3 regions of the Pseudomonas sp. X10 genome follow, and region 1 is predicted to be linked to each of the others. Evidence: riboswitches for the same ligand, from Rfam matches in the RefSeq annotation. Region 1 holds a riboswitch; each other region holds the start of a gene.
The links. Region 1 has a riboswitch for cobalamin ahead of cobO (cob(I)yrinic acid a,c-diamide adenosyltransferase). Riboswitches for the same ligand answer to the same signal wherever they lie in the genome.
Positions count from the first base shown of each region.

Region 2: it holds a riboswitch for cobalamin, as region 1 does, so the genes downstream of both, ACYU03_RS21800 (CbtB domain-containing protein) here and cobO (cob(I)yrinic acid a,c-diamide adenosyltransferase) in region 1, are expected to answer to the same signal.
Region 3: it holds a riboswitch for cobalamin, as region 1 does, so the genes downstream of both, cobW (cobalamin biosynthesis protein CobW) here and cobO (cob(I)yrinic acid a,c-diamide adenosyltransferase) in region 1, are expected to answer to the same signal.

Region 1 covers NZ_CM142677.1:1,439,737-1,449,300, reverse strand. The annotation lists gene cbiB (adenosylcobinamide-phosphate synthase CbiB) at 1-882, opposite strand, end outside; gene bluB (5,6-dimethylbenzimidazole synthase) at 879-1,529, opposite strand; gene ACYU03_RS06740 (cobyrinate a,c-diamide synthase) at 1,526-2,821, opposite strand; gene cobO (cob(I)yrinic acid a,c-diamide adenosyltransferase) at 2,818-3,429, opposite strand; cobalamin riboswitch at 3,573-3,789, opposite strand; gene ACYU03_RS06730 (hypothetical protein) at 3,936-4,514, shown strand; gene ACYU03_RS06725 (C40 family peptidase) at 4,636-5,169, opposite strand; gene ACYU03_RS06720 (C40 family peptidase) at 5,302-5,946, opposite strand; gene hda (DnaA regulatory inactivator Hda) at 6,073-6,777, opposite strand; gene ACYU03_RS06710 (AI-2E family transporter) at 6,918-7,991, opposite strand; gene ACYU03_RS06705 (DUF2066 domain-containing protein) at 8,004-9,056, opposite strand; gene purM (phosphoribosylformylglycinamidine cyclo-ligase) at 9,399-9,564, shown strand, end outside.
Region 2 covers NZ_CM142677.1:4,761,138-4,770,701, forward strand. The annotation lists gene ACYU03_RS21770 (JAB domain-containing protein) at 1-296, shown strand, start outside; gene ACYU03_RS21775 (hypothetical protein) at 310-531, shown strand; gene ACYU03_RS21780 (helix-turn-helix domain-containing protein) at 541-888, opposite strand; gene ACYU03_RS21785 (hypothetical protein) at 1,026-1,394, shown strand; gene ACYU03_RS21790 (hypothetical protein) at 1,428-2,246, shown strand; partial or broken gene ACYU03_RS21795 (OprD family outer membrane porin) at 2,854-3,189, shown strand; cobalamin riboswitch at 3,174-3,311, shown strand; gene ACYU03_RS21800 (CbtB domain-containing protein) at 3,383-3,565, shown strand; gene ACYU03_RS21805 (CbtA family protein) at 3,562-4,341, shown strand; gene ACYU03_RS21810 (flavin reductase family protein) at 4,503-5,012, opposite strand; gene ACYU03_RS21815 (uroporphyrinogen decarboxylase/cobalamine-independent methonine synthase family protein) at 5,131-5,733, opposite strand; gene ACYU03_RS21820 (transposase) at 5,996-6,262, shown strand; gene tnpB (IS66 family insertion sequence element accessory protein TnpB) at 6,313-6,648, shown strand; partial or broken gene tnpC (IS66 family transposase) at 6,712-8,285, shown strand; gene ACYU03_RS21835 (GrpB family protein) at 8,274-8,780, opposite strand; partial or broken gene ACYU03_RS21840 (transposase) at 8,976-9,337, opposite strand.
Region 3 covers NZ_CM142677.1:2,615,631-2,625,194, forward strand. The annotation lists gene ACYU03_RS11975 (cobalamin biosynthesis protein) at 1-338, opposite strand, end outside; gene ACYU03_RS11980 (CbtA family protein) at 338-1,030, opposite strand; gene ACYU03_RS11985 (CbtB domain-containing protein) at 1,041-1,226, opposite strand; cobalamin riboswitch at 1,324-1,550, opposite strand; cobalamin riboswitch at 1,611-1,819, shown strand; gene cobW (cobalamin biosynthesis protein CobW) at 1,918-2,985, shown strand; gene cobN (cobaltochelatase subunit CobN) at 2,989-6,750, shown strand; gene ACYU03_RS12000 (ATP-binding protein) at 6,752-7,753, shown strand; gene ACYU03_RS12005 (vWA domain-containing protein) at 7,807-8,421, shown strand; gene ACYU03_RS12010 (hypothetical protein) at 8,546-8,812, opposite strand; gene ACYU03_RS12015 (sigma-54 dependent transcriptional regulator) at 9,144-9,564, shown strand, end outside.

The DNA.
Region 1 (9,564 bases):
GATCAGCAACAGCCACAACCACACACCCTTGCGCACCAGCTGCCAGCCGCGCTCGATGGCATCGGCATCGGCCATCGGGCCTTCGCCCAGGCGCGCACGCTCATGCAGTTCGCCGTGGTAGACCGCCGGCCCACCCAGTTCGACGCCCAGGGCTCCGGCACCGGCCGCCATCGCCGGTCCGGCATTGGGGCTGTCCCAGAGCGGGGCCTGACGGCGCCAGCAGCCCAGGGCTTGACGCGTCTTGCCCAGTACCGCATAGGTCAGGGCCACCAGCCTCGCTGGAATATAGTTGAGGGCATCATCGATGCGCGCCGCCGCCCAGCCGAAGCGCTCGAAGCGCTCGTTGCGGTAACCCCACATGGCATCCAGGGTATTGCTCAGACGATAGAGCACCACGCCAGGGGCACCAGCCACGACGAACCAGAACAACGCGGCGAACACCGCATCGCTGCCATTCTCCAACACCGACTCGGTGGCGGCCCGGGCCACGGCGGGTTCGTCCAACTCGCGGGTTTCCCGACTGACCAAAAAGCCCACGCGCCGCCGCGCTTCGTCGAGGTCGCCCCGGCGCAAAGCCTCGGCCACCGGCAAGACATGCTCGCCGAGGCTGCGCATGCCCAGGGCGCAGTACAAAGCCAATATCTCCACCAGCCAGCCAATGCCAGGCAGCCAGGACAGGATCAGGATGACCAGGGTCAGCGGCACCACGGCCAGGAACCAGGCGCTGACGCCATGGCTGCGCCAGCCTCGGCCACCGGCATTAAGGCGCTGCTCCAGACGCGAGGCCATGCGCCCAAAGGCCACCAGCGGATGATGACGCTGCGGCTCGCCCAGCAACGCGTCCAGGGCGACACCGGCCACGGTCAGCAAAGCCACGCTCATTGCCCATTCCCCCACTGGTTTTCAAACAGCATCCCACTCAAGGGCCGCTCCTCGGCCCAACCTTCCAGCACCAGCATCGGTGCCGGGTAGAAGGCCTTGACCGGGCCAAGGCAAAGCACCGCCAGCGGCTTGGCTCCGGTCGGCATGTGCAGCAATTCGGCCAGGGCCTTGGGCTCGAACAGCGATACCCAGCCCATGCCCAGGCCTTCGGCACGGGCGGCCAGCCACAGGTTCTGGATGGCGCAGGACAGCGACGCCAGGTCCATTTCCGGTAAGGTCCGCCGCCCAAAGACGTGCGCCTCACGCTGGTCCATCAAGGCCGCCACCAACACCTCGGCGCAGTCGCCGATGCCTTCGACCTTGAGCTTCATGAATTCATCGGAACGCTCGCCCAGCGCCTCGGCGGTGCGCACCCGCTCTTCCTCCACCAGCGCCTGGACCTGCTGGCGCAAGCCCCGGTCAGTGATACGGATGAAGCGCCAAGGCTGCATCAGGCCGACGCTGGGCGCCTGGTGCGCGGCGGCCAGCAGGCGGGCGAGCAGCTCAGGCGCTACCTCACCCCCGGCAAAGTGACGCATGTCACGGCGTTCGCCGATGACCCGGTAGATCGCCGCACGTTCGGCGTCGCTGAAAGCCAGTTCACTCATGGTCGCAACAACGCTGCCGCCGCCTTCGGGTTGGAGGGGAAATAGAAATGCACGTAAGAGGCCGTCAGACGGCCACAGCGGTAGACCGCCTCGGCGCCGCGCCCGCCGTTGGGGCTCTGGCCACGGGCAATGGGCTCCAGCACAGTGCTGGTCAACGAATGGTGGTAGGTGTGCCCGCGCAGGGTGCCTTCGGGCAACTCCACGGCCTGCAGGGCCAATGCCGCGAGGCGCTTTTGCATCACCGCCTCGCCCGGTAGCAGCCCGAGCAATTCGGCACGTTCGCCCGCCACGTCGGTCAAGGCATCCAGCAGGTAAAGCATGCCGCCGCACTCGGCGAGCACAGGCTTGCCCGCCCCATGGTGCGCACGGATCGCTTGCACCATCGGCACGTTGGCCGCAAGCGCGTGATGGTGCAGCTCCGGGTAACCGCCCGGCAGATAGAGGCTGTCGACCTCGGGCAGGCGCTCATCATGCAATGGAGAAAAGTAGGCCAGTTCGGCACCCATGGCCTGGAGCAGGTCGAGGTTAGCGCCATAGGTGAAGGCAAAGGCTTCATCGCGCGCTACGCCGATACGCAGGCCCGCCAACAGCGGTTCGGGCCTCACGCTGTTCGGCTCGGCAAAGGCCACAGCCGGGGGCAGCGCGGCATCGCAACTGGCGCCCAAGGCTTGGGCCGCGGCATCCAGGCGCAGGTCCAGGTCGTTCAGCTCGCTGGCCTGGACCAGCCCCAAGTGCCGGCTCGGCAACTCGATGCCGCTTTCCCGCGACAACCCACCGTACCAGCGCAACCCTTCGGTCAGGCTGCCTTCGAGCAACTGCGCGTGACGCAGGGTGCCGACCCGGTTGGCCAGCACCCCGGCGAACGGCAGGTCCGCCTGATAGCGCGCCAGGCCCAGGGCCAGGGCTCCGAAGGTCTGGGCCATGGCCGTGCCGTCGATCACCGCCAGCACCGGCACACCGAAATGACGGGCCAGGTCGGCGCTCGAAGGAGTGCCATCGAACAGGCCCATGACACCTTCGATCAGAATCAGATCGGCTTCGCCAGCCGCCTCCCAGAGCAGCCGACGGCTCTCCTGCTCACCGATCATCCACATGTCCAACTGGTACACCGGCGCGCCACTGGCACGCTCCAGGATCATCGGGTCGAGAAAATCAGGCCCGCACTTGAACACCCGGACCTTGCGCCCGAGGTTGCGGTGCAGGCGGGCCAGGGCGGCGGTGACCGTGGTCTTGCCCTGGCCGGAAGCCGGTGCAGCGATCAGCACCGCCGGACAATGCCGGGTTTGGCTCATAGTTCGACGCCCTTCTGCGCACGGATGCCCGCCTGGAAAGCATGCTTGACCACCCCCATCTCGGTGACGGTATCAGCCAGGTCGATCATTTCGGGCTTGGCCGCGCGACCGGTGACGATCACATGCTGCATCGGCGGGCGCGCCTGTAGGTCCGCGAGCACTTGGTCAAGGTCGAGGTAACCGTGCTTGAGAGCAATATTCAGTTCATCGAGCACCACGAACTGGATGGACGGGTCCTGCAACATTTGCCGCGAAACCGCCCAGGCGGCCTCGGCTGCGGCGATGTCGCGCTGGCGGTCCTGGGTTTCCCAGGTGAAGCCTTCGCCCATCACGTGGTAGCGCACCTGCTCGGGAAAGCGCCGGAAGAACAACTCCTCGCCCGTGCTGTTGCGCCCCTTGATGAACTGCACCACACCACACTGCATACCGTGGCCCAAGGCCCGCGCAAGCATACCGAAGGCCGAACTGCTCTTGCCCTTGCCGTTGCCGGTCAGCACCAGCAACAAGCCGCATTCGTTGGGGGCATTGGCGATACGCTCGTCGATTATCGCCTTCTTGCGCTGCATGCGTGCCAGGTGACGCTCGTCCCGCTCGGTGGATTCGCTCATCGAAGTTCTCCGCAAACTGTCGGGGCACCGGCAACGCGGCGCACGCTGGCGGGCACCAGGCGACGACAGATGAATAGGCAGGCTCACGGACAACGCGCAGGGCTGCGGCATCGCCGCAGTGCACCGCGCACCACCCTCCGTGATGCCGTTGGCTGTAACAGGCCGGTCTCCGGGCTTGCGAGCAGGCCTAGGCCCAGGGCCTCGCGCCTTCCCGGGTGCGGACACCCAGTGGCCTTGCGCGGCCTTGACTCACTTACCGTTGCGGGGGCAGCGCCGGATTCGCGCGTTGTCCGCGCCCACCGGCTTCCCAGTTTCACCCTGCCGAACTAGTGGCAGAGCACCTGAAACACGCCGCGAAGGTTAGAGGGTTGCATCAGGAGCGTCAATCGAACCGGGGCCAATATGGCCCGGACCAATGGCCGGTTTCCCCTCTTGTACCTGCCTGCCCGCAATGATATCAAGTAGCCATCAGTTGAGCTCGATCACCATGATAAGGAGAGCGCAGCATGCAAGGCTTGATCATCAACAACCCGCGCCTGGAATTCCTGCGGCCTGCCCTGGAACGCTGGTTCGACTGCATCGAACGCTTCAACCAAGTCCATGGTGACAACGAAGCCCCCTACTGGTACGGATCAGCGACCAATCTCGGACTGTTCTCGGCCGCAGCCTGGCAGGCCGAACTGGCCGCCCTGCAACAGTACCCGAGCAAGAAACACCGCGATGAAGGCGAGCGCGAAGGCCGTTGCGACCTGTCGATCGCCAGCCGGGAAGAGGCCTTGTACCTGCAAGCCAGCCAACGTTGGCCACGCATTGCCCACCTCGACCTGACAGCCGCGTTGCAAGAAGTGGCCGCCAGCGCCAGGCAGGTCGCCTATCCCAGTCAGCTCAAAGCCGGAGTCCTGTTCGTCAGCCCATGGAAGGCCGGCCAGCACGCCAGCCCCGAAGAACTGCAGGACCTGGTCGACGACCTGCAGAAACACACCGCCTGCGCTATCGCCTGGTACTTTCCCTATGCCTACCGCAAATTGCACAACGAGCTGGGGCAGTACCATCCTGGCGTGGCGTTGTTGATGAAACAGGCTTGATCCAAACCAACAGCACCTCTGAGGCAAGCCGGGCAGCGATCAGGAAAATCGACGCAGCCAACCGGCACCACCCCATCGTCAGCAAACGCTGGCTCCTACCAGTCCTGCGACGCCCCTGGAGTCAGGGATTGCGCGCCAGATGCGCCGGCGGGAGGACTCGCTTGGCTTGCAGATAGGCCTTGTGCCAGTAGCTGTTGGACAGGTAGTCCAGACGCACCGTGCCGCCCGTGGAGGGCGCATGGACAAAGCGCCCCTCGCCCACATAGATACCGGCATGGCTGACCTGCGAGCCGCCATTGGTGGCGAAGAACACCAGGTCGCCGGACTGCAGGGCATTGATATCGACATTCGGCGCGCGCATGCCGATCATCTCGCGCGTAGAGCGCGGCAGGCTGATGCCGGCAGCGTCACGGTAGACATAGCCGATCAGGCCGCTGCAATCGAAACCGGAATCCGGTGTGTTGCCTCCCCAGCGGTACGGCGTGCCGACCAGGCCGATCGCCCTGAACAGCACGTCTTCGGCGACCGGAGAGAAAGAGGGTTGGCTCGGGATAGCCACCGGCTGTACCACCGGTGGCGGCGTCGGGGTATGGCTGGAGCAAGCTGCGAGCAGTGCCGCCAGGGAAAGGAGTGCGAAACGCGCCATCATCGCCATGGTCAGAACTTCCTGTCTGATGCCGGTCGGCCGCAGCCGAAAAGAGTTGAGAATTTAGATTAGACGCTTTCTGTAAATACGCACGGCGGCGAGCTTTTCAGCTACGCCGCCGTCGGGGTGCCGCCATCGGGCTCAGTTGCGCGCGACAGTGTTCGCTGTCGGCGCCATGGCCAGTGCGCGCTTGGCTTCCAGGAACGTCTTGCTCCAGTAGCTATTACTGAGATTGTCGATACGCACACCACCGCTGCGGCGGCTGCTGGAGTGGATGAACTGGTTGTCGCCCAAGTAGATGCCTGCATGGCTGACGCGGCCACGACCGTTGGTGCTGAAGAACAGCAGATCACCCGGCTTGAGCTTGTTGCGGGCTACTTGAGGGGCATCGACGTTGATCATCTCGCGGGTCGAGCGTGGCAGCTTCAGGCCGGCTTCCTCGCGGAACAGGTAACCGATGAAACCGCTGCAGTCAAAGCCGGACTTCTCCGAGGTACCGCCGAAGCGGTAGCGAGTACCGATCAGCGACATGCCGCGCTCCAGAATGCTGTCAGCCAGGGCCGGCAACTCGTAGGGCTTGCTGTCCTTGGAAAATGCGTCTGGCGTTTCTTCGCTGGCCGCCTCTTCCTCGTCGAATACCGACGAAGCCGCTGGCTTGGCGTTGACCGCAGCCTGGGCGGCGACCTGTTGCGGCTCCTGGGGCTGGGAAGCCGGGCCGTGGGTCGCGCAGCCAAAAAGCAGGGTCACGAGTGCGAGGGGCACGAGGGGTGCGAAGCGATTGAGCATGGGCACGACCGTGTCTGAAGTCCTTTGGAAGGGGGAAACTATGCCTTCTATCGGGTCGATTTGCAAATTCAATCGAAAAAAATGTGACTTTTCTGTTTTAGCGTCTGGACCGCCCTGTTCCGGGGGTTACCAGCCCAGGGTTTCCTTGAGGAAGGGGATGGTGAGCTTGCGCTGGGCCTGCAGGGAAGCCTGGTCGAGACGCTCGAGCAGGTCGAACAACGCGCTCATGCTGCGAGTGCCGCGAGTGAGGATGAAATGACCGACTTCATCGGTCAGATGCAGGCCGCGGCGTGACGCGCGCAGCTGCAAGGCGCGCAGCTTGTCTTCATCCGACAGGCCACGCATCTGGAAGATCAAGGCCAGGGTCAGGCGCGACTTGAGGTCCGGCAGCTTGATCGGCAGCTCGCGCGGCGAACTGGAGGCGGCGATCAGCAGGCGGCGGCCACTGTCGCGCAGGCGGTTGAAGAGGTGAAACATGGCCTCTTCCCAATCAGGCTTGCCAGCGATCACGTGTAGGTCGTCCAGGCATACCAGTTCGTACTGCTCCAAGTAGTCGAGCAACTCGATGCCACGGTCGAGCAATTGCGCCAGCGGCAGGTAGACCGCTGGCTCGCCCGCTTGCTGGAAGCGCTGGCAGGCAGCCTGCAGCAGGTGGGTACGGCCGACGCCCTGCTTGCCCCAGAGATAGATGAGGCTTTCGGTCCAGCCGGCGTCGGCCTCGCAAAGCCGCTCGACGTAGCCCAAGGCCGCGGCATTGGCGCCCGGATAATAGTTGATGAAGGTGGCGTCATCGCGCAGACGCACACCCAGGGGCAACTGGATCGGTTTCATGCTGGGCTGGGCGGTCGCGAACAACCACAGGGGGCCTTTAGTGAACAGTGTGCAAAGTCTATACCCGCAACGTCGGACACACAATCAGCGAGGCAAGGAGCGCAAGTAAAATCAAAGGCTTGCGCGCTTGCCGAACACCACTACAGGTCCGGGTCCACTTCCCCGCCGTACATATCGGACTCTTTATAGAGGTCATGGACGTGCCGCAGCAAGACCATGATCACCGCTGCGACCGGCAGAGCCAGCAGCACACCGGTGAAGCCGAACAACTCGCCCCCGGCCAGGATGGCGAAGATCACCGCCACCGGGTGCAGGCCGATGCGGTCGCCCACCAGCAACGGCGTCAGCACCATACCTTCCAGGGCCTGACCAACCAGGAACACCGCGACAATGCCAAGCATCGGGTAGAGGTCGCCACCGAACTGAAACAGCCCAGCGATGATTGCCGCGCCAATACCGATGATGAACCCCATGTAGGGCACGATGGCCGCCAAGCCGGCGAGCACGCCGATCAGCAGACCCAGCTCGAGCCCCACCAGCATCAGCCCGGCAGCGTAGATGACGCCCAATGCGAGCATGACCAGCAACTGCCCCCGCACGAACGCCCCCAACACTTCATGGCATTCACCGGCCAATTGCATCACCTGCGGCTCACGCTGGCGCGGCAGCAGGCTGCGCAGCTTGGCCATCATCAGGTCCCAATCACGCAGCAGGTAGAAACCAACCACGGGGATCAGCACCAGGTTGGCCAACCACCCGATCAACGCCAGGCTGGATGCGGTGGCCTGGGACAGCACGATACCGACGATATCTGTGGTCTGGCCCATGTGCGCGCCAATGGCTTCCTTGATCTTGTCGAACTTCCAGAAGCCATCGGCCAGTCCCAAACGTCCCTGCACCCAGGGCAAGGCCACATGCTGCAGCCAGTCGAGCATCTGCGGCGTCAGTTCGTACAAGCGCAGCAGCTGCTTGGCCAGCATCGGGATGAGGACCAGCAGCAAGGCCAGGAAGATGAGCGTGAACAGGGTGAACACCACCACAACACCCCAGGTGCGCGACAACCCCATGCGTTCCAGGCGGTCGACCAACGGGTCGGCCAGGTAGGCCAGCAAAATACCAACCAGGAACGGCGAGAGAATGCCATGCAGGAAATACAACAGGACGGCGATCAGTAGGGCTATGCCCAGCCACGCCCAGCGGCGCATGTCGGTCATCGAGAGCGCTCCTTACCAACGAAACCGCAGGCCATCGAACGGCTGGGCTGTCACCTGCCCCCCCTCCTCCTGCTCCTGCGCCGGATCGGCCGTCGCGGCGGGGGCAGCTTGCTCCGCTGGCAGCTCTTGGAGTTTCGCCAGGCCCAGTTGCGCACGTAGCTGCTCACGGTTGCCGGTGACCTGGTAGGTCAAGGTGTCGCCGTCGACCTGACGCAGGCGCGGGCCATAAGGTTCCAGGACACGGCCAAGCTCGGCATAGCGCTGTAGATTCACGCCCAGTACCTGGACCTGCAGATCACTGCTGGCGCCCGGACGGGTGACGAAACGCGGCGCCAGGCGGGTGCTCACCGCAAGCATCACCGCGTCGGCCAAAGCCGCCTGGTCGTCGCCTTCGGCCGTGCCTTGCTCACGCTGGTCGCCCAGCCACAGTTGCCATTTGCCCTGCCACTTGCCATCGGCCTCGTTGGCGTGCACCGCCAACAGGGCATCGGCGCCATAGCGCTCGGAAGCCTCACGCAGCGCCGCCGGCTCCTTGTTCTGTAACTGCTCGGCATCGGCCACCAGTTGCTCCTGCAGGTCGGCCAGCGGCAGGCGCAACGGCAAACCCCGGTGCTGGGCGGCACGACGAAGTGGCTCGGCGCTGCTCTGACCATCGCCGACCAGGCTGTTGCCTTCGACACTGTCGTTCAACCACCACCCAAGGACCGATGGGCGGTTGCTGCCCCACAGGGCCAGCCCAGCCTGGCGCAAGGCGCGCTCGGTGCTGCCGGGGTCGAATTCGACCAACACCGTTTCAGGCGGCCCCGCCTCGTAGCCGAACTGGCTGATGATCTGCTGCGGATCCTTGCGCAAGCCCGCCAGGGCTGGGCTCTGGGCCGCCTTGGCATCGCCGGTCAAGCGCAGCACCAGGGTTTCCAGGGCCTTGCTGGTGGCCTGGGTACGGGCTTCAGCGCCCTGCCCGACCACTGGCTCACGCACTTGATAGAGGCCGGAAACGGTTTCGGCCTGCGCCGCAAAGCCGACCAGGGCCAAACAACCAACAGCCAGGTAATTAAAAAAACGCATGGAGGATTCCTGTCCAGATGACCGAGGGACGCCGGGCCGCGAAACTGAGATTGTGACCTCAGCACCGGACAAAACGCTCCGTCACCGCCGGCAATTTCGTCCCGTCGCCTTTCCTATACCTTATACAGCCCACGCCGTGGCAACCAGTCGGAGAGCGTCAACCGATGTTTTTGCCCAATTTCGCGCTCTGCCCGTCGGCCCAAGGATGGCCGCTGCCCGGCAAGCCTGATAAAATCGCGCGCCTTCGCAGACCAGTGACGAACAGGCAGCCGCCGCTGCAACAGCCGGCCTTGGCCGTCGCGGTCGTTTTCCCGAATCCCTCCCTCCTAAAGGCCTGGATCAATGAGCAAGCAACCCTCCCTGAGCTACAAGGACGCCGGTGTAGACATCGACGCCGGCGAAGCACTGGTCGAACGCATCAAGGGCGTGGCCAAGCGCACCGCACGCCCTGAAGTCATGGGTGGCCTGGGCGGCTTCGGCGCCCTCTGCGAGATCCCGGCCGGCTACA
Region 2 (9,564 bases), 2.4 Mb from region 1:
CGCAGACCTCTCCAAAGACGGTGTCCAGCCACCTGCAGGCGCCGCTGGGCGATTACGAGCATGAGGTTTTTGCCCTTCTCCACCTTGATAGCCGCCCTCAAGGCAGCTCTGAAGCACAACGCCGCTGCATTGATCCAAGTGCACAACCATCCCTCAGGGGGCCCGAAAGCCAGGCGGACCGCAACCTGCTCCACAAGCGAAAGGAGGCACTGTACCTAGTCGGGGTGCGGACGCTGGGCCACATCATCGTAGGTCGCGAAGGCTGCCTATCGTTGGCAGAACAGGGTCACCTGTGAGGAGAAAATGAAGATGACGCTATTACGGGTCTTGGCTGCCGTGTTTATGTTCGTTGGCATTCTCGCTGGCTGCCTGGCGCTCTTGCTGTTGGTGATTTTACTGGTGCGCTTTCCGCCACTACTGATCGCCGCGCTGCTGGCATGCTGGATTCTTTGCCTACTGCTGAAAGTGTTCCGGACATCAGAGGCAACACCGACAAAGCCACCACCTCCTTGCAGTGACCATTCCACGTAAGCAGCCAGGTCAGCTGCGGCTGAGACGTTCCACCAGACGCTCCACCATCTCCAGCACCAGCGTCCGATCATCCGCCGTCAGGATAGATAGTAAGTTCTGCAGGCGGCGCGCCTGATCCTCCGGGCGCGAGCTACCTTCGGTCAGTAGGTCAGCTGTCTCGCAGCCGAAAACCGAAGCGAGTTCAACCAGACGCTCCACGTTTGGCATAACGACCCCGCGCTCGATACGTGATACGGCTTCACTACCGATCCCCAATCGCTCAGCGACCTGTTCCTGACTCAACTTACAACGCATTCGTTGGCGCGCAATCGCTTGGCCCACAACCTCAGCCAACTGCTTCGAATCGGTTTTTGACATGCCGTCCTCCAGAGCAACCTGAATGGTTGGCCATCAACCTGTTGACATGAAGGACCTCGCGAGCCGATACTCAACCCTAAAGGTTGATATTCGACCTTCTCGCCAATTCAAATCCCAAGCAGGGAGCACAAAGCAGCATGATCGTCGTAACTGGTCTGAATGAAGCGCAGATTGAAGGTCTCGTGAGAGGCAAATCGTCCTTCGAGGTAGTCGGCCTCAGAGGAAATTTCATGGAAGGGATCAAGCTGGTAGAAACCAAGATAGAGGCCCTCGGCATGAAGTGCCGAGTCAGGACAGATGTTAAAGGATCCCTGATCCAAGGCGGAGCCCTAGGAGCAGTCTTTAGCGTGGTATCTACACCCGCCACATTGGCCCTTGCCACATTGACCGCAGCAGCGGGGGTTGGCCATACGCTCGCAACTTACGACCCGGACTATGAAATCGTAAAAGATTACGTCAATAAAAAACTCAAAGTAGCCTATAAAAAACGGGCAAACAAAAAATAAATAAACCTTCTCAAATCATCGCAGACAAAGCACATGAAAGCCAAATCAAGCATACTGAAAACAGCAGGCTTATTACCACTATTATTCTCGCTTAATGCTCAAGCGGATGTTGACTATGGGTATCTATATCCAAGCACGCTACCCAACGAAAAATCAATGAATGATTTACCTTATGCAATTCCCTGCGCAGAAGCCAAAAATCAGTATGGCGCTAAATTCTATCGCTGCACTTGGTACACCCTACCTAGAAATATTACCAGGTGGGACGCTCAACAACAGCGTAACATTAGCTTCAGTAATCAGATAAGCGGCGCATGCCAGCGTGGCACCTGTCGTGCGTCCAATGGCTCGGGCGCCTATGGCATGTACGGACAAGACCTCAGCTTTACCCTGTCCATTTACTACTACATATATGAAAGCAAAGATGGCTACCCGATTGCCTATCGCATGGATGGTGGTCCCCACAAAAAAGGGAAAGAAGTTACCTACGCGCAAGCACGAACAACACTGCAAGAATTTTTACTCGACCACGGCATCAGTTCAACGACTGTAAAAGACACTGTCGGAGCGTATAGCCTTGACGCGCAAATTGGGATTAGCTCTTCCAGTGATGTTACCCCTCGGACTGAAGAAAACGTCATGACAAAACCCACAAAAAATATCGAAGTAAAGGAAGCATGGTGCAACCCACGTGCGGACGACGAGTGCACTATCAACGGAAATAAAGTAACTAAGGCGGAGCTTAAGCACTACCTCCCAGAGGTTTATGAACTGGAAGTTCTAAACGCTGGCGGATATTGCGAACATCCGATCTGCTATGACAAGAACGACAAACCTGTCGGCATTCACTAATATGCAAGGGCACGGAAACATTCCGTGCCCTTTTATTTTTTGTGCAGTCAGTGACAACCCCACACACGTGAAACATCCACTATCACACATCCAGCTGTTGGTATTAGCCCATGGCAACCCTTCCATGAAGGATAACCTGGAACTCCCCCTGAAAAAATCTGAGCAAATGACCACTGTTTCCTAAACCGTGAGACATAAGAAATCCAGTCACCATTAAGCGACTGGAATTTCTGAAGTTAATTGACTGGGACGAAGTAACTCAAACACTCGCCCTTTGCACATGCAGCAGCAAACGAGCGGCGCCGATCATGAGCTTGGCCGGCATATATAAATGGATGTGCCCATATACCTATCACATGGATGTGCTGTCTGCGTGTGCTTGGCGATATCGCAACCCGGCTCCTCCAAGGGTGCGCAATACCCTGTAGGAACCATCTCGTCGGTGATGTTGAATCAAACGGTTCCGGCTACTCACGCCATCTAACAAGCGAGCAATCTGCAGCGGGTTACCAACGCAAGTTCGACCACGTAACAGCAATCTTGGTCAGGCGATCTGCCACACGGCGTTGGCGATGTCAGCGATCACTTCCACCTGCGGGAAGTACACGGCATCGCGCTGAGCCATGCCCTGGACGATCGACGGAGCCTGAGCCTAGACCTGAACCTGTATCGCACCACCGACACCGGCAAGGCCCTCTTCGGACGCATCGACAACACCACCTGGAGCGTCATTTCGCGCTACAGCCAGGGTCCGCATACCTTCAGCCTCGGCTGGCAGCAGGTGGATGGCAATACACCGTTCGACTATGTCACCCGTGGCGCGATCTTCATCGGCAACGCCGTGCAGTTGTCCGACTTCAACGCCCCCAACGAAAAGTCCTGGCAGGCCCGCTACGATCTACCCTTAACAGAATACGTTTCATCAGGAGCAACCTTCACGAGCGAAGTTAGCAACAGGAATGTATTATTTTGTTACGAATTGGGAAGCCGGTGAAAGCCCGGTGCGGTCGCGCCACTGTAATCGATACCCGAGAGCCAGACCCCAGTTTTGTCGACAACCACAACATCCTGACCGAACGCGTCATTCTCCAGGAGCCTCGCATGGCCACTACCGTTGCCACTACCCCGATAGCGACTTGTCGCTGCCCTCGCTGCCACTGAGCGAAATCCTGCCCTGGGCGATTTTCGCTGGCCTGCTACTGCTGCTGGCCATCTATTTCGTCGGCGCAGAACAAGGTGCCACCTCACTGATCTCGGGTGCCTATGTGCATGAGTTCGTGCACGACGGCCGCCACATGCTGGGCTTTCCCTGCCACTGACCGAGGAACGCGACATGATTGGTAATCTCCTGCTGCGCGGCATGCTAGCCGGGCTGTTGGCGGGCATCCTCGCCTTTGGTTTCGCCAAGGTGTTCGGTGAGCCCTCTGTCGACCAGGCCATCGCCTTCGAAGAAACCATGACGCACAGCCATGATCACGGCGATGGCGCCGCTGACGAAGAAGAAGAGTTGGTCAGCCGGGAAGTGCAGAGCACCATCGGGTTGTTCACAGGCATGGTGGTCTACAGCGTGTCCATCGGCGGCATTTTCGCGTTGGTGTTCGCCTTCGCCATGGGTCGCATGGGAAGCCTGAGGATCGGCCCCCGTGGGCTGGCGGCTATTCTTGCCGTGCTGGCATTCATCAGCGTGATCCTGGTGCCCGCCCTGAAGTATCCAGCCAACCCGCCGGCGGTCGGTGATCCCGAAACCATCGGGCAGCGCACCAAGCTGTTCTTCCTGATGCTGGTAGTGTCGATCGCTGCGTTGGTGGTAGCGGTCAACCTGTTCCGCAAGCTGCTAGCCCGCAGCGGCGGCTGGACTGCAGCGGTCATGGCCATCGTGCTTTACACCGTGATCATGTCGGTAGCTGGCAAACTGTTCCCGACCATCAACGAGGTACCGAAAGAGTTCTCCGCCTCGTTGCTGTGGAACTTCCGTATCGCCTCGCTCGGCATCCACGTAGTGCTGTGGACCGTCCTCGGCCTGGTGTTCGGCTGGCTGGCCCAAGGCCCAGTCCTGTCGCCCCGGAGCCGGCATAACGCCAGGCTGCAGTCCTGACGGACCAGCTAACCAGGAAAAACCAGGACGCCTGATGGAAACATCAGGCGTCTTTTCCATTCAGGGTTTACCCCTGATCAGGCTCCAACACGGCAATATGCTTCAGGGGATACCGAAGCAGCAGCCGATGAAACATCAAAGAGGACCGCGAGGGTGAGCACTCAAACCGCGCCAAACTCGGCGAGGTTGCAATATTGTCCTTTGAAATACAGCAGGGGCTGCGTAGCAGCAGCTTCCTGCAGGTCCAACGCTTTCACTTCACCAATGACGATCAGGTGATCGCCCGCTACGTGCTCAGCGTGGATTTCGCAATCGAGCCAATGCAGGCTACCGGCAATGATCGGATTCCCCAGCGGCGATTCCCGCCATTCGACCCCACACCACTTGTCCGTGCCTCGCCGAGCGAACTGGTTGGAAATGCTGACCTGTTCACCCGACAGGATGTTGACCGCGAATCGACCTGCCTGACGAATTTTAGGGTAGCTAGCCGAACTGGACATTACGCTGAATGACACCAGCGGCGGGCTCATCGACACGCTATAGAACGACTGGCAGGTGAAGCCAATCGATTCGTCGTCCATGTGCGAGGTAATTACCGTGATGCCAGAGGCGTAGTGCCCAAGCGCTTCGCGGAAGCTCGACGGCTCGATAGCAGTACTAGGGAATGACATAGTAGATCCTGGGTATAAGGTACTGCTCGAACGTGCTGGAGACGGCCCGAGTCAGCCCGAGTATTCGGGCTGACCTCAAGCTGAGCCTGCGTTTACCACCTTCGAGTCAGGCTCAGCACTAGTTCGAGAGCTCTCTGCGGACAATTTCCGCGCCTGCACTCAGGGCACTGAGCTTGCCTCTTGTCACGCTACGTGGCAGCGGAGCCATGCCGCAGTTGGTGCACGGGTAGAGCTTGTCGGCGTCGACGAACTGAAGGGCCTTGCGCAGGGTATTGGTCACTTCCTCGGGGGTTTCGATGGCGTGGTTGGCCACGTCGATGGCGCCCACCATCACTTTTTTGCCGCGGATCAGCTCGATCAGGTCCATCGGCACGTGGGAGTTATGGCACTCCAGCGAGACGATATCGATGCTCGATTTCTGCAGCTTGGGGAAGGCTTCTTCATATTGCCGCCATTCCGAGCCCAGGGTCTTTTTCCAGTCGGTATTGGCTTTGATGCCGTAGCCATAGCAGATGTGCACGGCGGTTTCACACTTGAGGCCTTCAATGGCCCGTTCCAGGGTGGCGACGCCCCACTCGTTCACCTCGTCGAAGAAGACGTTGAAGGCGGGTTCATCGAACTGGATGATGTCCACGCCGGCAGCCTCGAGCTCCCGGGCTTCCTGGTTGAGGATCTTGGCGAATTGCCTTCTGCTTCGCTTAACAGCATCGGCGTCCCGGATTTCTGATTTCGCGGCTCAATGGCTGGCCCATCGGTTTCCCCTGTCAACGCTTCACCCTGCACCTCGCGGTGCAACATGCATGACTCGGGGTCTGGTTGATTCGCCATTTCTTACCAGTATCGAACTTTCATCGACTATCCTCCGCCAGCTTTAACTGGCGCACTAAGCGTCCGGCGAACTCACCTTCCGAACTCCAGCATTAAGGGCGATGGTGTCCACGTATTTTTAAGCGGACGCGATCACCCTTATCGCCAGGATTTCCATGCGCCAACGAAGCTCTTATCCGAAACCGTTCAAAGGCCAAGTCGTTCAGGAATGCCTGCAACCTGGCGCAACGGTTTCCAGTGGCGCCATCCGCCACGGCATCAATGCCAACGTCATCCGCAAATGGCTGCCGCTTTATCGAGATCAGCCCGCAGCGGCTTCGCTACCGGCGTTCGTCCCACTAAAAGCCGCACCTAAACGACCAGCCGAAGCGTCAGTGACCATCGAGTTGCCGATGGCTGGGCAAGTGATCACGGTGAAATAGCCAACCTCAGATCCCGAGGGCTGCGCGCAATTTATTCGGGCTGTCGCTCAATGATCCGCATCGATGCGATCTGGCTGGCCACCGAGCCGATGGACATGCGCGCCGGCACCGAAACGGCATTGGCCCGAGTGATCGCGGTGTTCGGTGCGGCGAAGCCGCACTGCGCTTATCTGTTCGCCAATCGCCGAGCTAGCCGGATGAAAGTGCTGGTGCACGATGGCGTGGGTGTTTGGCTTGCAACGCGTCGACTGAACCAAGGCAAGTTTCACTGGCCAGGCATTCGCCATGGTTGCGAGGTCGAACTCGACAGCGACCAACTCCAGGCGTTGGTACTCGGCCTACCGTGGCAGCGCGTTGGCGCAGGCGGTGTGATTACTGTGCTGTAAACGCCGGCCATTTGGCCGGTCTACTTGTCGTCGTCCCGCGTCTGCTCTGGCACAATCGGTGGCATGACTTTCTCGCCTAACCTCGACCAGATGACCCCGGAACAGCTTCGTGCCTTGGCGGCACAGGCGTTGCAGTTGCAGTCTCAAGTCGAGGCGATGAGCAAGAAGATTCAGAACGATGAAACCATCATCGAGAGCTCACTTACGAAATTGCTCTACTCAAACGCCACAAGTTTGCCAAGCGCAGCGAGCAAATCAGCCCGGCGCAAAGCAGCTTGCTGGATGACCTGCTCGATACCGACCTTGAAGCTATCGAGGCCGAGCTGAAACAGCTCCTTCCGGTTCCGCCACAAGCCGAGCCACGGCAATCCCCGAAACGTTCGCCATTGCCGCCGCAGTTCCCGCGCACGGTGCTTCGCCACGAGCCTGAAAATACCCAGTGCGCCTGCGGCTGCCAGCTTCAACGCATCGGCGAAGACGTCAGCGAGAAGCTGGATTACACGCCGGGCGTGTTTACCGTCGAGCAACATGTGCGAGGCAAATGGGCCTGTCGCCAGTGCGAAACCCTGATCCAGGCACCGGTGCCAGCCCAGGTGATCGACAAAGGTATCCCAACCGCAGGTTTGTTGGCTCACGTGATGGTGGCCAAGTTTTCCGATCACTTGCCGCTATACCGGCAGGAGAAGATTTTTGGCCGAGCCGGGCTGCCAATTGCCCGCTCGACCTTGGCGCAGTGGGTCGGACAAACCGGCGTTCGACTTCAGCCGCTGGTCGATGCACTGCGTGAAGCCGTGCTGAACCAGGGCGTGATCCACGCCGATGAAACACCGGTGCAAATGCTTGCGCCAGGTGAGAAGAAAACCCATCGGGCCTATGTCTGGGCCTACAGCACGACCCCGTTTTCGGCGCTCAAAGCGGTGGTTTACGACTTCAGCCCAAGCCGTGCTGGCGAACATGCGCGCAACTTCCTGGGCGACTGGAACGGCAAGCTGGTCTGCGACGACTTCGCTGGCTACAAAGCCGGATTTGAGCAAGGCATCACTGAAATCGGCTGCATGGCTCACGCCCGTCGCAAGTTTTTCGATCTGCACGTGGCGAACAAAAGTCAGCTGGCCGAACAAGCGCTGCACTCAATCAGCGGCTTGTATGAGGTTGAACGCCAGGCGCGGGACATGAGCGATGAAGACCGCTGGCGAATACGGCAGGAAATGGCGGTGCCGATAAGCAAAACACTGCATGACTGGATGCTGGCTCAGCGAGACCTGGTGCCCAACGGATCAGCCACGGCCAAAGCGCTCGATTACAGCCTGAAACGCTGGGTGACGCTGACGCGCTACCTGGACGATGGGGCTGTGCCCATCGACAACAATCAGATCGAGAACCTAATACGTCCGTGGGCACTCGGTCGCTCGAACTGGTTATTTGCAGGCTCGTTACGCAGCGGCAAACGTGCGGCTGCAATCATGAGTTTGATTCAGTCTGCGCGGCTCAATGGGTATGATCCGTACGCGTACTTGAAGGATGTTCTCACGCGCCTGCCAACGCAGCGGGCAAGCGAGGTTGCTGAGCTGCTGCCACATCAGTGGCTACCCGTTTCGCTCAGGAGAACTGATATGGACACGAACTTAATCCTTTAGGTGCATATTCATCAAGGCGTCAATGTAGGGTGCCTTATGCGCGAGATATTCGGCGATTCCTCCCCGGTTGTTAGCTTCGAGCCGCAGCTTCAAATCCTGGTACTGCTTGCGGATAGTGCTGTCTTCTCTCAACAGGTCGCGGAAACGTAACATCCGTGCAATCTGTCCATGACCAGCAACGCACACGTGTACTTTATGAGTTCTCACCCCATTAGCATCGCGACGATAAAAGTGATGTCCGGCGGAAAGATCTGTTCCCCGCACATAGCCCAATGTACGCATGAACTCGCTACGAGCCACCTCATTTTTATGCTCTGACACCACAACCAAGATGTCGATTTCCGGTTTGGCAGAAAGCCCTGGAACGGCGGTGCTACCAACATGATGAGTTCCGATAAGCTCAGCACCGAAGCCCTCCGCTATTCGTCGGATTTCGGCGGTAAAAAATAGCGGCCACTCGGGGTTGTATGGAGAGATTTCACTGGTGAGGGCCATCAGCTGTCCTTGCGTCATAGTCGAAGAGGCAGAAGATTAACCTCGGTTCAAAAATTTTGAAATTTCTCTGCCACAGCTTTGTTAGGAGACGGGGCTCGGAAGCCCCGACTGATTGTGATTTCGAGGACGCGTCTTGGCCGGACGCTTACGATCTTCCTTTGCTCGGGCAGATTGAGGCTCGGCCAACCAAGCCTAGTAGCCGCTGGGGTGCACCTTGAGGGTTTGGCAAAGGCGACGCACTGGGTAATCCGTCGAGTGCTTCTTGATGAAGGTGTACTTCAGCCGCACTCCTTGGCAAAGTACGCGGCGGCCTTCTTTAAGATGTCTCGCTCTTCCGTCACGCGCTTGAGTTCAGCGCGTAGTTTGCGCAGTTCGGCCTGCTGATCATCGTCTTGCTGACGCTGCTCTTCGGGCTTGCTGTAGACCTTGATCCAGGCGTAAAGGCTGTGCACGGACATGCCCAGACGCTGGGCGACATCGGCGACAGGTTTGCCTTTTTCGGTCACTTGCTTGACCGCTTCGATCTTGAATTCTTCGGGGTAACGCTGACGACTCATAGCACCTCCTATTTGGGCCTCATTATGAGGCTTGGAGGTGTCTACGAAACCAGGGGCGATTCACTGCATCCTCATCACCCGAGTCATTCACCTTCGATAGAGCCCTGACATTGCGATAAGTCGCTCTAATCATTGCCTTATAATAGCGGTTTTCTGGGGTGTCGAATGGCGTGGAGTCTGGAGGTGACCAACCAGCCGGGTGAGTGGTGGCCAGCTATGGCATTCTG
Region 3 (9,564 bases), 1.2 Mb from region 1:
TCATGGCGGGTGGCCATGGCCAGCGCCGCGCTTTCGGCGACGCCCCAGCAACCGCTGTGTCGCCAGGCCGTGGTGGAGCGGTGGCTCAACCGCGCTTCGAAGTGGGCCAGTTGCGCGGCGCTGAAGAATACCAGGGGCAGGCCGAGTTCATCGGCCAGTTGCCGTAACCCGACCTCATCCGACTTCAGGTCGATACTGGCCAGGCCCTTGAGCGCTGCCAGGGGCAAGCCATGGGTGTCAAGGGCCTGATGGAGCAGGTCGCCCAGCTCGCTGGCCGGGCAACCACGGCGGCAGCCGATGCCAGCGTACAGGGCCGGGCTGCAGCCTGCTGTGCGCATCAGGCGTGGTTGCCACGCCGGTACAGCCAGGCGGTGATCAGGCCGAGGGCTACCCAGAAGGCCGCGTTGGTCAGCCAGGAGGCGATCACGAACTGCTTGCCGAGGGCCTCGGGAGCCAGGCTTTCATGCACCTCGGGCTGCGGGGCGCCGATCAGGTGGGGCACGACCAACAGCGCTGCGCCAAGTACCTTGAACAGCCAGTGATGGGCAAACACCAGCAGTGCTAGGCCCACGGCCGTGGCGGCGGCGGTAGCGATCCACCAGCCCTGGCGCTGGCCTAGGTCGGCAGCAGCGGTGCCTGGCAGCTCCGGCGGCAAGCCCAAGGTCGGCGCCAGGCAGAACACGGCGAAGCCCGCCAGGCCCCAGAGCGCGCCAGTGGTGACCCGGCCTGGTTCGCGCAGGCTATAGAGGGCGGCGAGGATCAGGGCGAAGCCGACCGCGACCACCAGGTTGCCACCGGTGGTGGAAAGCAGGCGCTGCCAGCCATCTTCCGGCGCCCAGACCTCGTCGTCGTGCTCATGGGCGGCAACGGCTTCGCCGCCATGCTCGTGGTGCTCGCCGGCGGGGGCCGCGCTTTCATAGGTTTCCGCCTGGAGGATCAGTGGAGTGACCCAAAGGCTCTGCAACAGGGTCAGTAACAGGGCGGCGAGTAGTCCGCTGAAGCCGGCGGTACGGGCAATGCGCTTGATCATGCGGGCGTACTCAGTGGCAAGGGAAGGCGGCGCTGTGGCGGGTGTCGTGAGCGGCATTGTGCACCGCGTCGATGTGCGAGAAACCGGCGAAGTAGATCAGGCACAGGCCCAGCAGGCTGGCACCGGCGGCGATCAGTACACGCTGGCTGAGGCTGGCGGGGGTGGCGACGCTGTGCTTGGCGGTCGTGATGGGCATGACGCTTTCCTCTTGCTTGTTTAGGGGCAACAGGCAAGCGCGACGAAACCCCGGACGCGGCCCGCCGGGGTTTGCGACAACGCCCGCCCACCGCGGGGTGTTCAATCGACGACAGGCCGGTCTCCGGGCTGACGAGGACAGGGCAGTGGACGCACTGTCAGAGGCGTCACCTTCCCATGCCATACGACGGGCGCAGTGGTCTTGACGCTTTTCTCGCTTACCGTTGCGGGGGCAGCACCGGCTTTGTCCGGCCCGGTCAGGGCCTGCGACGCACCGGTTTCCCGTTTCACCCCCGAAGGGGCACCTGAACGCAGGTTGCTAGCAAATCACGGGGCCGTTTCCCCGTCAATCACAGGCAGCGGTTGACCGCCTGCAGGGCACTGCGTAGCCTAGCCGCTTCGAGGTTCTTCGCAATGGCATCCGTGCCAGGCGAAGCTAAGACGGGAACGCGGTGAAGCCGCGGCTGCCCCCGCAACTGTAAGCACTGAAAGGAACGACACAGCCACTGCGCCGAGGCGCGGGAAGGCGTCGTCCGACCCGGCCGAGGCCGGCAAGGTGCAAGCCAGGAGACCTGCCTCGTTCCGATTTCGACTTTCAACCGGGCGGGGTGATCCGGTGGCGAACGCGCCCAGGCCTTGTCCGGCTGGCGGTCCTCGTCCTGCATGCCCGCCATCCTGCCAAGGGCATCGACATGAAAACACTGGCCAAGCTCCCCGTCACCATCGTTACCGGCTTCCTCGGCTCGGGCAAGACCACCTTGCTCCGGCACATGCTCGACAACGCCCAAGGGCGGCGCATTGCCGTCATCGTCAATGAGTTCGGCGAGCTGGGCATCGACGGTGAGATCCTCAAGCAGTGCAGCATCGGCTGTACCGAGGAAGAGGCCAGCGGCCGCGTCTACGAACTGGCCAATGGCTGCCTGTGCTGCACCGTGCAGGAAGAGTTCTTCCCGGTGATGCGCGAGCTGGTCGCACGCCGTGGCGACCTGGACCACATCCTTATCGAGACCAGCGGCCTGGCCCTGCCCAAGCCGTTGGTGCAAGCCTTCCAATGGCCGGAAATCCGCAACGCCTGCACCGTCGACGCGGTGATCACCGTGGTCGACAGCCCGGCCGTGGCCGCGGGCACCTTCGCTGCCTACCCCGAGCAGGTCGATGCCCAGCGCAAGCTCGACCCCAACCTTGACCATGAGTCGCCCCTGCACGAGCTGTTCGCCGACCAGTTGGCCAGCGCTGACCTGGTGGTGTTGAACAAGGCCGATCTGATCGCCGCCGACGGTCTTGCCAAGGTGCGCGCCGAAGTGCTCGAAGAGCTGCCGCCGGCAGTCAAGGTGATCGAAGCGAGCAGCGGCCGCCTGCCGTTGGAGGTCCTGTTGGGCGTGGGCGCCGAGTCAGAGGCGCACATCGATGGCCGCCGTACCCACCATGACAGCCATCACGACGGTGATGACCACGACGACCACGATCACGATGCCTTCGATTCGATCTCCATCGACCTGCCGGAAGCTGACGAAAGTCTGCTGCTCGATGCCCTGACCCAACTGGTGGTCGAATTCGGCATTCTGCGCGCCAAGGGTTTCGCCGCCATACCGGGTAAACCGATGCGCCTGCTGATCCAGGGCGTGGGCACGCGTTTCGACAAGCACTTCGACCGCGCCTGGCGCGCCGACGAGCCACGCGTCACGCGCCTGGTGCTGATTGGCCAGGAGCTAGACGCGGCGCAATTGGAAGCGCGCCTGCGCCAGGCCCTGGGCGCCTGATCCATGCACCTGCTGCGGACCCAGCCCGGCGGTTTCGTGCCGGACGACAGCATCGCCGACCTCGGCCAGACCCCCGCCGACCTGGTGATCCTCTGCAGCGGCGATTCGCACTTGGCGCTGCTGGCCGAAACTGCCCAGCAGTTGCCGGACGATTACCCCAGCCTGCGCCTGGCCAACCCGATGCAGGTGCAGAACCATGCCTCGGTCGACCTTTATGTCGATCAGGTATTGCGCCACGCCAAGGTCATCCTGGTGTCGCTGCACGGCGGCGTCGGCTACTGGCGCTATGGCGTCGAGCAATTGGTCGCCCTGGCCGAGCAGGGCATACAGCTGATCTTGGTACCTGGTGACGATCGTCCGGACCCTGAACTGATGAGTCTGGGCAGCGTGTCGGATGAGCAGGCCGAGCGGCTCTGGCACTTCCTGCGCCAGGGTGGCAAGGGCAATGCCCTGAACCTGTTCAATTGCCTGGCCAGCCAGTGGCTGGGGCGTGACTATTCCTGGGATGAGCCGGTACAACTGCCGCGCACCGCCGTCTACCACCCGCAAAAGGGCAATGCTTGCCTAGCGGACTGGTACGGCCAGTGGCATCCCGAGCGACCGGTGGCGCCGCTGCTGTTCTACCGCTCGCACCTGCAGGCCGCCAATACCGCTTTTATCGACGCCTTCTGCGAGCGCTTGCAGGCGGCCGGGCTCAACCCGTTGCCGATCGCGGTGGCCAGCCTCAAGGAAAGCGCCTGCCTGGCCCAGGTCGAGGATTGGTTGGACGAGGTTGGTGCCGAGGTGATCCTCAACACCACCGGTTTTGCCCTGTCCAGTCCGGAGCAGCCCAATCTGCGGCCGTTTCGCCGGGATATCCCGGTGCTGCAGGCCATCTGTGCCCAGGATAACCAGCCGGGCTGGGAAGCCAGCGAGCAAGGTCTGGGCGCCCGTGACCTGGCCATGCATATTGCTCTGCCGGAGCTGGACGGGCGGATCATCACCCGGCCGATCAGCTTCAAGGACCTGGCCTGGCGCAGCGAGCGCAGCCAGTCGGACGTGGTCTGCTATCGCCCGCATCGGGAACGTATGGATTTCGTCGCCGAGCTGGCGCGGTGTTGGGTCGAGCTGGCGCGTCTGCCCAACGCGCAGAAACGCGTGGCCCTGGTACTGGCCAACTACCCGACCCGTGACGGACGTATCGGCAATGGCGTAGGCCTGGACACGCCGGGCGCCGCGCTGAACATCCTCAAGGCCCTGCGTGCCGAGGGCTACCCAGTGGCCCAACTGCCTGACAGCGGTACCGCGCTGATCCACGACCTGCTCGGCGGCGTGACCAATGACTTGGACAACCTCGATCAGCGCCCCTGTGCCCAGAGCATGAGCTTGGCCGATTACCAGGCGGCCTTCGCCGCGCTGCCGCTGGCCAACCAGCAGGCCGTGCTGGAGCGCTGGGGCGCGCCGCAGCAGGACCCGATGTTCCGTAGCGGGCGGATGATGATCGCCGGCCTGCGCTTGGGCCTGACCTTCGTCGGCATCCAGCCGGCCCGTGGCTACCAGTTGGACCCCAGCTCGGTCTACCACGACCCGGACCTGGTGCCACCCCATGGTTACCTGGCCTTCTACTTCTGGCTGCGCCACGGCTATGCCGCCGATGCGCTGATCCATGTCGGCAAGCATGGCAACCTCGAATGGCTGCCCGGCAAGGGCGTCGGGCTCAGCGAACAGTGCTGGCCGGATGCGTTGCTCGGGCCGTTACCCAATATCTACCCCTTCATCGTCAACGACCCGGGCGAGGGCGCCCAGGCCAAGCGGCGCACCCAGGCGGTGATCATCGACCACCTCATGCCGCCGCTGACCCGCGCCGAGACCTACGGCCCGCTGCGTCATCTGGAACGCCTGGCCGATGAGTACTACGAAGCCCAGTTACTCGATCCGCGTCGTGCCCGCGAGCTGCAGCGCGACATCCTCGAACTGGTGAAGGCCAACCACATTGACCGCGAACTGCAGCTCGAAGGTGCGCTGGACGACGCGGCCATCTGGTTACCGCGCCTGGACACTTACCTATGCGACCTCAAGGAGTCGCAGATTCGTGACGGCCTGCATGTGTTCGGCCAGTCGCCCGAAGGGCGCCTGCGCCTGGACACCCTGCTGGCCTTGTTGCGGGTGGAGCGGGGCGATGGCCGGGGGGGCAACGCCAGCTTGATCCGGGCCATGGCCAAGGCGTTCGGCCTGGGCTTCGACCCACTCGACTGCGACCTCGGCCAGCCCTGGAACGGCCCGCGTCCAACCCTGCTGCAAGGCGTCAGCGACGAGCCCTGGCGCACCCACGGCGATACCCGCGAACGCTTGGAGCTGCATGCCGTGCGCTTGATCGAGGCCTGCCTGGAGGACCGTGCGGTCCTGCCGGAGGGCAGCGCCTGGCAGCCGGTACAGGCGGTGCTGCAGGCTTTGGTCGCCGAGGTCGCCCCCAGCCTGGATGCTTGCGGCCAGGCGGAGATCCAAGGCTTGCTGGCTGCCCTGCAAGGGCGCTTCGTGCCCGCCGGGCCTAGCGGAGCGCCCAGTCGTGGTCGTCTGGAGGTGCTGCCCACCGGGCGCAACTTCTATACCGTCGACGTGCGCAATCTGCCGACCACCACGGCATGGCGCCTGGGGTTCGCCTCGGCCAACCTGATCCTCGAACGCCACCTGCAGGACCATGGCGATCACCTGCGCCAGCTCGGCCTTTCGGTCTGGGGCACGGCGACCATGCGCACCGGTGGCGACGACATTGCTCAGGCCATGGCCCTGCTGGGTGTGCGCCCGGTGTGGGCCAGCGGCAGTCAGCGGGTCGATGACTTCGAGATCCTGCCGCTGAGCCTGCTCGATCGCCCGCGTGTGGACGTGACGCTGCGGGTCTCCGGTTTCTTCCGTGACGCCTTCGGCAATCTGATTCGCCTGTTCGATGCTGCCGTTCAGGCAGTGGCTGCCCTGGACGAGCCGGACGAGCTCAACCCCCTGGCCGCCAAGGTGCGCGCCGAGCGTGCGGCGTTACTGGCCGCAGGGCTGGACGCGGAACAGGCGGCGCGCCAGGCGGGTTGGCGGATTTTCGGGGCCAAGCCAGGGGCCTACGGGGCTGGGGTGCAGAATGCTATCGACGGGCGCCTGTGGCACAACCGCGAAGACCTCGCCGAGGTCTACCTGAACCACGGTGGCTACGCTTATGGCGCGACCGATGACGGCACCCCGGCGCGCGCCGAGTTCGCCCGGCGCCTGGGCCAGGTACAGGCGGTGCTGCAGAATCAGGACAACCACGAGCACGACCTGCTCGATTCCAACGACTATTACCAGTTCCAGGGCGGGATGCTGGCGGCGGCCGAGACCCTGGCCGATACGTCCGTGGCCAGCTATCACGGCGACCACAGCCAGGCCGACCGGCCGCGTATCCGTACCCTCAAGGAAGAGCTGAACCGTGTGATCCGTGCCCGTGCCCTCAATCCCAAGTGGATCGATGGCATCAAGCGCCACGGCTACAAGGGAGCCTTCGAGCTGGCGGCCACGGTCGACAACCTGTTCGCCTTCGATGCCACCACCCACCTGATCGACGACCACCATTACCAGTCGCTGGCCGATGCCTATGTGCTCGACGCCGCGACCCGCGAATTCATTCGCCAGCACAACCCCGAAGCCTTGCGCGACATCACCGAGCGGCTGCTGGAAGCCCAGCAGCGCGGCTTGTGGCAGCAGCCGGGCAGTTACCGCGAGGCGCTCGAGGAGCAGTTGCTCGAAGGCGAAGAAGAGGCATGAGATGACCGAACCCGTACAATTCCCCCTGGCCGCCGTGGTCGGCGCAGAACCACTCAAGCTGGCCCTGTGCCTGACCGCCATCGACCCCAGGATCGGCGGCGTGCTGATCGAAGGCCCGCGTGGCATGGCCAAGAGCACCCTGGCCCGGGGGCTGGCTGATCTGCTAGGCGAAGGGCCATTTGTCACGCTGCCGCTGGGAGCCACGGAAGAGCGCCTGGTAGGCACGCTCGACCTGGACGCCGCACTGGGCCAGGGCAAGGCGCAGTTTTCGCCAGGCGTGCTGGCCCAGGCCGATGGTGGCGTGCTCTATGTCGACGAGGTAAACCTGTTGCCCGATCATCTGGTCGATCTGCTGCTCGATGTCGCGGCCAGTGGCACTAACCGTATCGAGCGCGATGGCATTTCCCACCGGCACAGTGCGCGCTTCGTGCTGATCGGCACCATGAACCCGGAAGAGGGCGAGCTGCGCCCGCAGTTGCTCGACCGTTTTGGCTTGAATGTCGCCCTTGAGGGGCAGCCTGCGCCTGAGGCGCGGCAACAGATCATCCGCCGGCGCCTGGCATTCGATAGCGACCCGCAAGCCTTCTGTGTGCACTGGGCCGAGGCCCAGGCGGAGCTACGCGAGCGCTGCCAGGCGGCGCGTGAGCGGCTGCAGCAGATTCCCTTGGATGACCAGGCCCTGGCGTGGATCACCGAGCGTTGTTTTGTCGCCGGCGTGGATGGCCTGCGGGCCGATCTGGTCTGGCTGCGCGCCGCCCGGGCCCATGCTGCCTGGCGCGGTGGGGCGGCAATAGAGGAGGAAGACCTGGATGCGGTGGCTGAGTTCGCCTTGCGCCATCGGCGGCGTGAGTCGCCAGCGGCGGCGACTTCACCGGCGCCCCCGCAAGGAGGCAGCGATCACGCCAGTGACCAGGCCGGGCAGGGTGACTGGGGCGCGCTGCCGCCCCAGGCTGTTGCCAGCGGTGCCCGCCGCGAGGTCCCAAACTGGGCAAAAAAGCCCTGAGCATCCGTCAGCAAGGCGCCTTGGCGGCGGATGCCCGACCCCGTGTCGGTCACATGACAGGCGGCCCTCGAGGCCGCCCGCGGACAGCCGCGACCGGGCGGGTAGCCTGGCTGCCGAGCCTGCTCAAGGGCAAGCCACGGCAGCGCCAGGACCTGTGCTGGCAGCAGCGTCGGGCCCAGGCACCGGAGCTGTGGCTGGTGATCGTCGACGCTTCAGCCTCGACCCGCCGCTACCAGGCCCTGAGCCGGGCCAAGGGGCTGCTGGCCGAGTTCTTCGATCAGGCCTACCGCCAACGCGCCCGTTTGGCCCTGCTCACCGCCAGCGGCCGCACACCATGTTGGCAGCGCCACGGGCTGAAGGCCTCCGCCGCCCTGCAGCCCTGGCTCCAGACCCTGGGTGCTGGTGGCGGCACCCCCTTGCTTGCGGCCCTGGAAGAGGCCCGGCACTGGTTGCTGGCGCGGCGCAAGCGCTACCCCCAGGAAGTCCAGCGCTGCCTGTTGCTGACGGACGGACGCCTGCAACGCTGGCCCGAATTGACACCCCTGCCTTGCACGAGCCTGCTGGTGGACATGGAGAGCGCGCCGGTGCGTCTAGGCCGGGCGCGGCAATTGGCCGAACAGCTGCAGGCCGATTACCGGCATATCGATCAATTCAAGGTTTTGGGTTGAAGCGAAGAAGGGAAAGTACGAAGTGCGACAATAGGCCGCAATAAGAAAGTTGCCGCCCGGGCGATCGGGAAAGTTTCAAAAGTGCGCGCGAGGCGCGCACTTTGAACTTGGCAATGCAGATGACTTACTTGGGCATCGACCAAGGCTGCAGGTTGTAACCTTTTTCGCAGAGTTCGGCGCGCACTTCCTCGATGAAGCTGGCCCACTGGGCCGGGTCGGAGTAGGTGCTGGACGATACCTGCTTGCTGCCGATGCGTGTGCTGGTCCGGTCGATCACTGCCAGGCTCAACTCTCCAGTACCGTTGGGTAGATCCCAGGCAACGCACTGGAAAGGTTCAAAGGCGTGGTCGGCGATCAGCAGTGCTTCGTTGACACGGAGCGGGGCATTCATGGTTCGGTCTCTCTATGGTCCCAAACAGCGAAAAAGTCCGCGGCGCCTGATAGGAAAGAAATGCATCGCGGGGTTATTCGTACTGATGCTCCAAGTAGTGGGTGAAGTCACACAGTTCCTGAAATTTTTTTGAAAATAATCAAAAAGGGCATTCAACCATCGTCGCCTGTGCCGTCGATCGCTTTTGAAAACACCCCCCGGCTCGCTGTCCGCAGGGCAATTGACAGACAAACGGTAGTGGGCCTTGTTTAGTTCGTTGCTACTGTTAAATCGGGCTCGCCAAGTTACTGTTTCTATTTGAAAAACAAATAATTGGCGCCAAGGAAAGGTCATGCTTGAACCTGCACCTCACCGCCGTCTGCTGATCGTCGACCCCTGCGACGACTGCCATCGTCTACTGCCCGGCCTACGCAGCGCCGGCTGGGACGTGAGCAGTTGTACCTTGGGCGCGGCGCTTGAATATCCCTGCGATGTCGGACTCCTGCGCCTGCAGGCATCGCACCTGCGGCACCCGGATGCGGTCAAGGACCTGATCAGTCGCAGCAATACCGAGTGGATCGCCGTGCTCAGCGCCGAAGAACTGCGTACACAGAACGTGGGGGATTTCGTTTGCGAATGGTTTTTCGACTTCCACACCCTGCCGTTCGATGTGTCGCGGGTCCAGGTCACCCTGGGCCGGGCCTTTGGCATGGCGCGCTTGCGTGGCAAGGGCAACGTCCATGTGGACCAGCCGGAACACGAACTGCTGGGTG